DNA from 2 places in the Shewanella sp. 1180_01 genome. Region 2 is predicted to be linked to the other one. Evidence: predicted binding sites of a transcription regulator. Region 2 holds the regulator's gene; the other holds the start of a gene.
What was found. The regulator MetJ, encoded in region 2, represses methionine synthesis genes. The targets are predictions, from matches to a motif close to TAGACGTCTAGACGTCTA.

Region 1 (5,255 bases), on a different contig from region 2:
AATTTGAAGCGTTTGACCGGATCGTGTTGCTGCCACTTGGCTTCTTCATCTTTCGAGCGATAACCTGATGGATCGTCTGATGATGAATGCGCGCCGAGACGGTAAGTCATGGCTTCAATCAGCACAGGGGCATTATGCTCAATCGCATAGGCGCGAGCTTGCTGCGTTGCGGCTAACACGGCCAGCATGTCATTGCCGTCAACACGAATGGTGTGCATGCCATAACCCACACCGCGACTCGCAATACCGTTACCAGCAAACTGCTCTTCAGTTGGGGTTGAAATGGCGTAGCCATTGTTACGACAGAAGAAAATCACTGGACACTTCAATACTGCGGCCATGTTTAGACCGGCATGGAAGTCCCCTTCCGATGCTGCGCCTTCGCCAAAATAACAAACCGCGACTTTGCGCTTACCTTGCATTTTTAAGCTGTAGCCCACACCCGTCGCCTGCGGGATTTGTGTCGCAAGGGGTGAAGAAATCGTTTGATAATGCAATGCTGCACTACCGTAGTGAATAGGCATTTGGCGACCTTTACCAAGATCTTTCTCGTTACTGAACATCTGATTCATAAACTGTTCAGTGGTAAAGCCGCGATAACGCAACGCCGCATGCTCACGGTATTGCGCGAGGATAACGTCTTCTTGATCGAGAGCGGCCACACTGCCGACAATCGCCGCTTCTTCACCCGTACAGGTCATGTAGAAGCTGATGCGCCCTTGACGTTGGGCACCTAACATACGTTCATCGAGTACCCGAGTGAACACGCAGGTATCGTAAATTTTAATGGCTAAGGTTTCATCTATCACAGGCAAAACCGCGGTTTCATAAGTGGTGCCGTCGGCTTGTAGAATTCGAAGGATAGGAATGTGTAGCGATGCCTTATCCAAGAAGCCGACACGGTGCACTGTATCAGTGTTGAGTGTTGCTTTGCTCATATTGTGCTCTTGTTATCTCATTACGCACCAAAGCGTTTTGATGCGTCTGTTTATACGAATATGCCCGACGAACATTACGTTAACGTAAACTACCTATCAACCATTGGCATAGCTCAAACCACAAGTTATCCCTGCCTCGCATGTATATATTGCTTTACAAGCCTAACGCACGTCCGCATTCACTGCAGGGATCAGGCAAATCACAGTGCGATTGCCAATAGGCACTTTGGCATTAGGGAACACGACAGACTCAAACTCATGTTCCACTTTAATTTCTTGCCCACCTTCCCGCGCTAAGACAAAACCTTTCGGGAAAGATCTGAAGTTTTCGACATCGGTTGCGAAGGTAAATTCAAAATCATCGAAATGTTTATTGATGACGCGGCACACTTGGTACAAGTTAACCTTATCGGCATCAAATGCATCCAACTCCAACGGCTTAGCGGTGATCAAGCGCATAAACATTTCATGGGTGGCGATAAAACGCGTCATGTCGTTCTGCCCCATGGGATAGACTTTGCCAAGCTCAATAGTAAAGGCATCGGCGCCGTAGCGTTCAGAGGAAAAATAGCTAAAGGTCGTGGTCGGTTCGTGGTGAAAAAGTACCGTATCGACACCGCTAGCGGCTAAAAACATGATTTGCTCGCCGCTAAAGGCACGCGCTGGACGATAGGGATAGATAGCGAACTTTTCATGCTTCGAGGCGCGCATCGCCGTGTGCAGATCATAATGAATGCGCTGACGACCATCGGCAACCGCGGTATAAAAACGGTCGATATAGGCTTCGAGTTTTTTGGCGCGCACTCGCTCAGGATTGACTAATCCCGGAGGATTGGAATGCTCACCACTAAAGAGACGATTCATGTTCTCATCGATAATCCGCGTGCCGTTATTAATCGCTAATGGATTACCAATCAGGAATAAAGTGCGCTGTTTAGCAATGATCTTTTGCTGTAAAAGCTGCTTAATTAAGCCATTGCAGAGTTCAATGGGCGCGGTCTCGTTACCGTGAATACCGCAAGAAAGGACAACATCTTTTCCTTCATTCTGGGCGGGCTCAAAAACGATAACGCCGGTATCCCACACTTCAACTTGGGTATGGTCGCCTAAGCGAAATGAAAACTCGCTATCGAACTGTTCAGGATGGGCTAAGGTGAGCGCTAAAAAATCCTTTGAATCTAACAGAGCTTGTAACACAGAATTCTCCTTATAATGGTGTGTAACAGTAACGGCGCAATAGCATCAATGCAGATAGCCATAACCACTCAAGCATTCATCTCACCGCGGTTAGGCTGACTCGCACCTTAAAAAGCGGCTTCAATACTAACACATGTTTTTAATGCTGTTCTCAGACATTTATCGCCATAGGACCCAGTTTTGAACGGAATAAGATCAACGCGGCGCTTTGCGATGCCGAGTGTAAATTTCCCATCATCTTATCGAAAAATCGTCCTGCATAAATATTCCTGCTAGAGGCTTGCTTTTGCGCGCGAGTTTTATCACAATCCTTAGCCATCTAGACTTCTATTGGATTTAATTATGGCGTTAGCAACCTTTGGTGCCGGCTGTTTCTGGGGCGTAGAGTATTTTTTTAGACAAGTGAATGGCGTATCGAATGCCACCTGCGGTTACATGGGCGGCAATAATAGTGCGACCACCTATGAAGAAGTCAAAAAAGGCAAAACGGGCCACGCCGAAGTGGTACAAGTGGAGTTTGACCCTGCCCTGGTCAGTTATGAAGCCTTGCTCGAGGTATTTTGGAAAAACCACAATCCAACCAGTCTGAACATGCAAGGTGGAGATATTGGCACTCAATATCGCAGCACGATTTTCTTCCATGACAGTGAACAAAAAGCCGCAGCAGAAGCCTCTAAACTCGCCTTTGCCCGCTCAGGTCGTTGGGGATTACGCCATATCGTGACTGAAATTGTGCCATTGCAACAGTTTCATGTGGCAGAGGAATATCACCAAAATTACATCGATAAGAATAACTTACCGAGTTGCCATATCGAGTACTAAATACAGTCAAATCAGCATGAGATCAACTACTCATAACTGACATTAGACACAAACAAAAACGCACTCAGATCTGAGTGCGTTTGTTTTTGATACTTTATAAACTTAATGCTGCATTAAGCGTTCAGCGCCTTATCAATTAATGCCTGCGCATCTTTGATGATTTCAGCTAAATGCTGCTCACTGATAAAACTCTCGCCGTAGATCTTAAATAACGCTTCCGTGCCCGATGGACGCGCGGCAAACCAACCATTCGCCGTAGTCACTTTGATGCCACCAATGGCCGCATTATTGCCCGGCGCATGGGTTAACACGTTTTCGATTGTCTCACCCGCAAGCACAGTGGCATTTAAGGTTTCTGCATTCAATAACGCAAATTTGGCCTTGTTTTCAAGACTGATTGGGCTATCGATACGCTTATAAAAACTTTGGCCAAATTGTTCTACTAGCTCTTGATGGCGTTGACCTGGGGTTTTACCTGTTACCGCAAGAATTTCTGCGGCAAGTAAACCTAAAATGAAGCCGTCTTTATCCGTGCACCACGTTGTGCCATCACGGCGTAAAAATGCCGCGCCAGCGCTTTCTTCACCGCCAAAGGCGATGGTGGCTTCGGCTAAACCATCAACAAACCACTTAAAGCCCACAGGCACTTCGAGTAATTTTTTGCCGTGGAAAGCACAGATTTTATCGATAAGCGCGCTCGATACTAAGGTTTTACCTATGGCTAAGGTATCGCTCCAATCCGGTCTGTGCGTCAGTAAATAATCGATAGCGACCGCAAGATAGTGATTAGGGTCCATCAAGCCGGTACCAGGGCAGACAATGCCGTGACGGTCATAGTCAGGATCGTTACCAAGGCATAAATCAAAGGATTCTTTATGGGCGAGTAACCCTGCCATCGCATAGGGAGACGAGCAATCCATGCGGATTTTGCCGTCTTTATCCAGCGGCATAAAGCTAAAGCTTGGGTCAACTTTATCATTGACTAAGGTAATATCGAGCCCATAACGCGCGGCAATCGGTGCCCAGTAGAAAATCCCTGAACCACCGAGCGGGTCAACGCCGATACGCAGCTTAGCGTTGGCAATCGCCTGCATGTCGATAACATTTTCTAAATCAGCCACATAGGGAGTGATCAAATCAATGGCGTAGACATAGCCTGAAGCCAGCGCTTCGGCATACGCTAATTTTTGCACGCCAGCTAACGCTTGGCGCAAGTAATCATTGGCACGCGACTCAATCCAAGCAGTGATATTTCCTTCTGCTGGTCCGCCATGGGGTGGATTGTATTTGATCCCGCCATCTTGAGGCGGATTGTGAGAAGGCGTGATAATCAAACCATCGGACAGTGCCGCACCTGTGATATTGGCTTCACGATTGGCGCAAATCACCCCATGGGACACCACTGGTGTTGGCGTGAAACCATCATTCTGCTGGATGTGCACTGTGACTTTATTTGCCGCCAGCACTTCAATGGCCGATAAATAAGCCGCATAGGATAACGCATGGGTGTCAATCCCGAGGATAAACGGCCCATTGATATTCACCGATTGGCGATAATCCACCACAGCTTGGGTAATCGCCCAAATGTGTTGTTGGTTAAAACTGCCATTGAAGGCGCAGCCTCTGTGCCCAGAAGTGCCAAAGGTGACGCGTTGTTGTATGTCATCCATATTTGGCGTGATGCTGTAATAATGGCTCATCAGTTTTGGAATATTGACCAGATCCGTCTGATTAGCGATTTGTCCTGCCCTTTGATGTATTGCCACCTATGGATCTCCTGCACTCAATTACAATTAAAAACAATGGTTAAACTTAGCTCAATAGCTGATTAAATGGCTCACCCGCGGATTAAACGCGCTCGGCAATGCCCGCAGCAACCGTTGCATCACAACCAAATTGCACTAAGACTTCGGATAAAATGGTGCGTTTCTTGGCGGTATTGTTGTTGCTCGTCACCCAGAAACCACTGGTACCGATTTCTTTAGGATTCGCCGATGCGCTCGCTTCCAGTAATTGCTCTTTCGAACGGGCAAAATACAAACGATCGCGCCCTTGGATCTGCAGAATTTGCGAGAACTGCTCTGGGGCTAATTGATACAGACTTTCGAGCAAAAAGAGGAAACGCCCTACCGCGCCTTTTTGTTGCGATAACAGATGTTCATCGACTAAGCGACTAAAGTCATTCACAGCAGGTGCAGCTTGAATCGGCTCAGCCTCTAAACTTGGTTGGCTTATCGCCAAAGGCTGAGGTGGTTCGACCGCATCGACGGACAGGCCGAGTAATCGACGAAGAATGTC
Region 2 (5,255 bases):
TTGGCACAGAAGAAGGCCATGCCTTAGTCACGCCGGGTATTCGCCAAGATACTGTGTTTGCTTACATGGGCTTTGGTTCTAAAAACAAAGAGTTGGTCAGAGCAACGGGCAAAGGTATCCATTGCGGTAACTTACTACCGCACGTTACTGCTCCTGTGTGTGGCATGACAGTGCACACCACGGGCGTCACGCTGGCAAAGCGCTAATCGGAGGCTTAAATGAATAAACGATATGTAATGGTGCACGACGAGAATAAGTGCATCGGCTGCCAAGCCTGTAACGTGGCGTGTCGCAGTGAAAATGGCGTACCCGAAGGCGTAACTCGTCTGCAAGTGCGTGTGGAAGGCCCCTTTGGTGAGATGCCCAATCTGCATTTCAAATATCACAGGGTATCTTGCCAGCAATGTGAAGATGCACCTTGCGTTAAAGTGTGCCCAACGGGCGCGGCCTATGTGGGTGAAGACGGCATTATCTCTATCCATGCTGAGAAGTGTGTCGGCTGTATGTACTGTGTGGCGGCGTGCCCCTATAAAGTGCGCTTTATGAACCCAGAAACCAAGGCGGCGGATAAGTGTAACTTCTGTAAGGATACGCGTTTAGCACGGGGCGAAGAGCCAGCGTGTGTGACTGTGTGTCCAACCGATGCCTTAGTGTTTGGCGATGCCAATGATCCTAAGAGTGAAGTGGCCATCATGCTCAACACTAAAATCACTTACCAAGATAAAACCCATTTGGGCACTAAACCTAGGGTGTATCGCGTTCCTACCAAAAGAGGGGGGATTTGATTATGAACAATACTTGGGGCGACATGGCGCAATATGATCCTGTCACTTGGCACTGGGTCATCGCCGTTTACCTGTTTATGGCGGGGTTATCCGCGGGCAGTTTACTGATTGGCATTGGTTTGCGCTGGGCGAATAAGGAACTCAGCGCGGGAGCTGAAAGCAGCATTCTTAAGGCGGCAGCCATTATTGGGCCTGTAGCAATTAGCTTAGGTCTAGCTTGTTTAGTGTTTGACTTAACCAAACCATTCCACTTTTGGTTGATCTTAATTCACTATAACTTCCAGTCTGTGATGGCAATCGGGGTGCTGGCGCTGCTGGCGTATTCTCCCTTAGCCTTTGCGTACGCCATTATTGTGCTGCGGGATGACTTACCAAAATGGGGTTTGGGTTTCCTAGCGCCTATCGCTACGTTACTTATGCCATATCGAAAGCTGATTGAAGTATTGTTGTTTGTCCTCGCCATTGGCGTAGGGGCTTACACTGGCTTCTTAATTTCGGCGATGAATGCTTATCCTATGCTCAATACTGCGGTACTGCCTGCGCTGTTTTTAGTGTCGGGTTTATCGGCGGGCGCTGCGGCAAACGCGGTACTGGCACTCTTGCTGTTTAAGACTGACAGCCACGATAAAACCTTAGTCAAGATGCACGGTTTAGAGTTGCCTGTGATGGCGATTGAAATCCTGTTCCTGTTCATGTTGTTCTGCGCCTTGTACTTCAAGGGCGGCGCGGCGGCTGCGGCCTTAGCGTCGTTAACTTCTGGGCTATGGGCAAGCGTGTTCTGGATAGGCGTCGTCGGTATAGGTTTTGGTATTCCATTGCTGTTCATGTTGCTACCCGCCGCGACTCGCCACACTAAGGGCGCAATGATCATGGTGGCTTGTGCGAGCTTAACCGGCGTACTCGCTCTAAGACACTTTATTGTGTACGCAGGGCAAAGCTATTTAAGCTGAGTGTAAGCTGGCTTTAGATATTGATAGATAAAGAAAAGCACTGACAATGTCAGTGCTTTTTTATTGTTTGAATCTTCAGATGATTTGCCAATACAAGCAGGACGCTTATTGGGGCAATAACTCGATAACCGATTTCACCGTTAGCACTAAGGCGCTGATACTGCATAGGACTAAGGTCGCCATTTTAGTTTTATCTTTATCGACACTGCCCACTAATCGCCCCGCGACTAAATACCCTAAAAGCACTGAAGGCAGCAACATTAACGACAGCCACAGGTGCTTCAATTCTAATAAGCCAGTGATCGCCAAAATGACCATAGCTATGGTGGAGCTAAAAATGAAGAAGGCCGACAGGGCGGCACGAAACTGCGAAGCGTCTTTGCCTGACAATAGAATCGCCATCGGCGGGCCACCAATAGCGGCAATATTACCGAAAATCCCCGAGACGACGCCCGCCCCAAAGAGGGTTTTCTTATTCACTGGCAGGCTGAATTTATACAGGCTGAGTATAACCGCGACAGCCACAATGGCGGCGATGGATAACCCGAGTATGGGCTGAGGCGCAAACAGCAACAGACTCGCGCCGATAAAACCACCGGGCACGCGACCTATAAGCGCATATTGCAAGCCATTGAATTCTAAATGACCACGTTCCCGGAATAAGGTCAGTAGCGAGATGGTAAATCCCATGGCAATAACGGGACCCGGTACGAGCTGCGGATCGACGATATACAGCAAAGGACTGGCGACAACCGCTAGGCCAAACCCAATCAGGCTCTGGGTTAAGGCGCCAAGAAATACAATCAGTGAGGCCAAGGCGAGAGTCTGTGGATCTATCATAGAAAACATAGGATTCCATATAAACAAAAAGGGATCGTTAACGATCCCTATTGATGAGCACTGTGATGTAACTTTGCCAGCGACAAGTCGCTATTCCATGTCTTCCCACTCGATCCCCATCTCGTCCATCAGCAACTTGGCTTCGGCGGGAATGCTGTCTGGGCTATCTTTTGACAGATCTTCATCGTTAGGCAATGGCTGGCCAGTGTAGGCGTGCAAAAATGCCTCACACAACAGCTCGCTGTTGGTGGCGTGACGCAAATTATTGACCTGACGACGAGTTCGTTCGTCCGTAAGGACCTTAAGCACTTTGAGCGGAATAGACACAGTAATTTTTTTTACTTGTTCATTCTTCTTGCCATGTTCAGCATAGGGGCTGATGTATTCCCCATTCCATTCAGTCATTGACTCACCTGTTATAACGCTAAATTCGGGGCAGATTTTAAACCCTTACAAAGAACAGTCAAATTATTGCTACTATTTCTTTGTGATTGCAAACAGATTTCTTTATGTTCAGACGTCTAAACGTCTTCACGCCTATTGACGATGGCGTTGGGCTTAGGTACATTTAGACGTCCAGACATCTCTATCAGTCTACCGAATTTAGGAGTCCACCCATGGCAGAGCGTCAATTAGCCACACTGGCAGTGCGTCAGGGTATCGAAAGCGATACTCAATATGGCGCAGTTGTGCCACCGATTTATTTGTCGACTAATTACGCCTTCGATGGTCATAAAAATCCTCGCGAATTCGATTACAGTCGTTCAGGCAACCCAACACGCTGTATTTTAGGCGAAGCATTAGCGCAATTAGAAAAGGGCGCCACTGGCATAGTGACCTGCACTGGCATGGCGGCCATCACCTTAGTGACCACTTTGCTCGGCCCTGATGACCTATTGGTGGTGCCCCACGATTGCTACGGCGGTTCTTACCGTTTATTTACTAATTTGGCGAAGAAAGGCCAGTTTAAGCTGATTGTGGTTGATCAAACCGACAGCCAAGCGTTAACCGCAGCGATCGCGCAAAATCCTAAGATGGTGTGGCTCGAAACCCCGTCTAACCCGCTATTGCGTGTGGTGGATATCGAGGCTATTGCTAAGGCAAGCCATGAGGTCGGCGCGCTGGTGGTGGTCGATAACACTTTTTTATCGCCGATATTGCAACAACCCCTATTGTTAGGCGCGGATATCGTTATCCACTCCACCACTAAATACATCAATGGTCACAGCGATGTGGTTGGCGGCGCTGTGGTTGCCAAAGATGCACAAATTGGCGAAAGCTTACATTGGTGGTCGAACACGTTAGGCTTAACGGGATCGGCATTTGATAGTTACTTAACCCTGCGCGGCCTACGTACCTTAGCGGTGCGAATTCGTGAACATCAAGCCAATGCCCAGCGCATTGTTGAGGTGTTAACGCAAAGCTCTGTGGTGAGCAAAGTTTATTACCCTGGTCTTGCGGATCACCCAGGTCATGCCATTGCCGCCAAGCAACAAAAGGGCTTTGGCGCTATGCTGAGTTTTGAGCTCAAGGGCGGCGAGGCCGAAGTGGTGGCCTTTTTAAGTGCACTCAGCTTATTTAGCGTGGCGGAAAGTTTAGGTGGCGTTGAAAGTTTGGTGGCCGTGCCCGCAACTATGACCCACAGAGCCATGGAGCCGCAGGCGCGCTTCGAGGCGGGTATTAAGGACACCCTATTGCGTCTATCGGTGGGTATTGAAGATGCCGCCGATTTAGTTGCAGATATTCAAGCAGGATTAGCCGCCGTTGCGGCTTGTCAGTAGAGGAATAATAGATGGCACGTTGTCACTTACATAAATTTGGTGGCTCCAGTTTAGCGGATGCCGATTGTTATCGCCGAGTCGCCCATATCCTGTTAACCCACGGTCATAGTGATGATCTCGTGGTGGTCTCTGCGGCGGGTAAGAGCACGAATTTCCTGTATAAATTATTAGCGCTGCGTGATGCGGGTCAGCTATGGCAAGAAGAATTACAAGTGCTGATCAGCTACCAACAGGGGTTGATTGAGCAGTTGTTATCAAATGAACAAGCCCGCGATCTGCGTGAGCGTTTGGCCACTGATAAAGCGCAGCTTATCAGCTTATTATCCTTAGATACCCGCAACGATTACCAAATTAGCCATGTGGTGAGCTTTGGTGAACGTTGGTCGGCACGTTTAATGGCGGCGCTGCTGTGCGAATCTGGCGTGGCCGCAAGCCATGTGGATGCCTGTTCAATTTTAGTGGCCGATGAAGCCGCTGTGCCGCAAATTCGGGTACAAGAATCCCGTGCTAAAGTACAAGCCCTATTAGCTGCCCATCCAAATGAGCGCTTAGTGATCACCGGCTTTATCTGCGCTAACGAGCGCGGCGATACCTTGTTACTCGGTCGAAATGGTTCAGATTTTAGCGCCAGCTTGATTGCCAGCCTTGCCGATATCGAGCGCGTGACCATTTGGACCGATGTGGAAGGGGTGTTCAATGCCGATCCTAATAAAATCAACGATGCTAAGTTACTGAAAAGCATGTCACTTGCCGAAGCCGATCGCCTAGCGCGTTTAGGTTCGCCAGTATTACATTCGCGCACTCTGCAGCCTTTGTTTAATACCGAAGTGAGTTTAGCGGTACGCTCAAGTTATGCATCCCACACCGACTTTACCTTAATCGCGCCCCACAGTTCGTCG

Region 1: the regulator MetJ is predicted to act here: its motif matches at 2,448-2,465, upstream of msrA (peptide-methionine (S)-S-oxide reductase MsrA).

Annotation. Positions count from the first base shown of each region.
Region 1 covers NZ_VXCT01000014.1:54,446-59,700, reverse strand. The annotation lists gene FW758_RS10070 (thiamine pyrophosphate-dependent dehydrogenase E1 component subunit alpha) at 1-938, opposite strand, end outside; gene astE (succinylglutamate desuccinylase) at 1,101-2,135, opposite strand; gene msrA (peptide-methionine (S)-S-oxide reductase MsrA) at 2,478-2,957, shown strand; gene pgm (phosphoglucomutase (alpha-D-glucose-1,6-bisphosphate-dependent)) at 3,071-4,723, opposite strand; gene seqA (replication initiation negative regulator SeqA) at 4,806-5,255, opposite strand, start outside.
Region 2 covers NZ_VXCT01000073.1:9,872-15,126, reverse strand. The annotation lists gene phsA (thiosulfate reductase PhsA) at 1-206, shown strand, start outside; gene FW758_RS22485 (4Fe-4S dicluster domain-containing protein) at 219-785, shown strand; gene nrfD (NrfD/PsrC family molybdoenzyme membrane anchor subunit) at 788-1,735, shown strand; gene FW758_RS22475 (sulfite exporter TauE/SafE family protein) at 1,841-2,584, opposite strand; gene metJ (met regulon transcriptional regulator MetJ) at 2,666-2,980, opposite strand; gene metB (cystathionine gamma-synthase) at 3,193-4,356, shown strand; gene FW758_RS22460 (bifunctional aspartate kinase/homoserine dehydrogenase II) at 4,368-5,255, shown strand, end outside.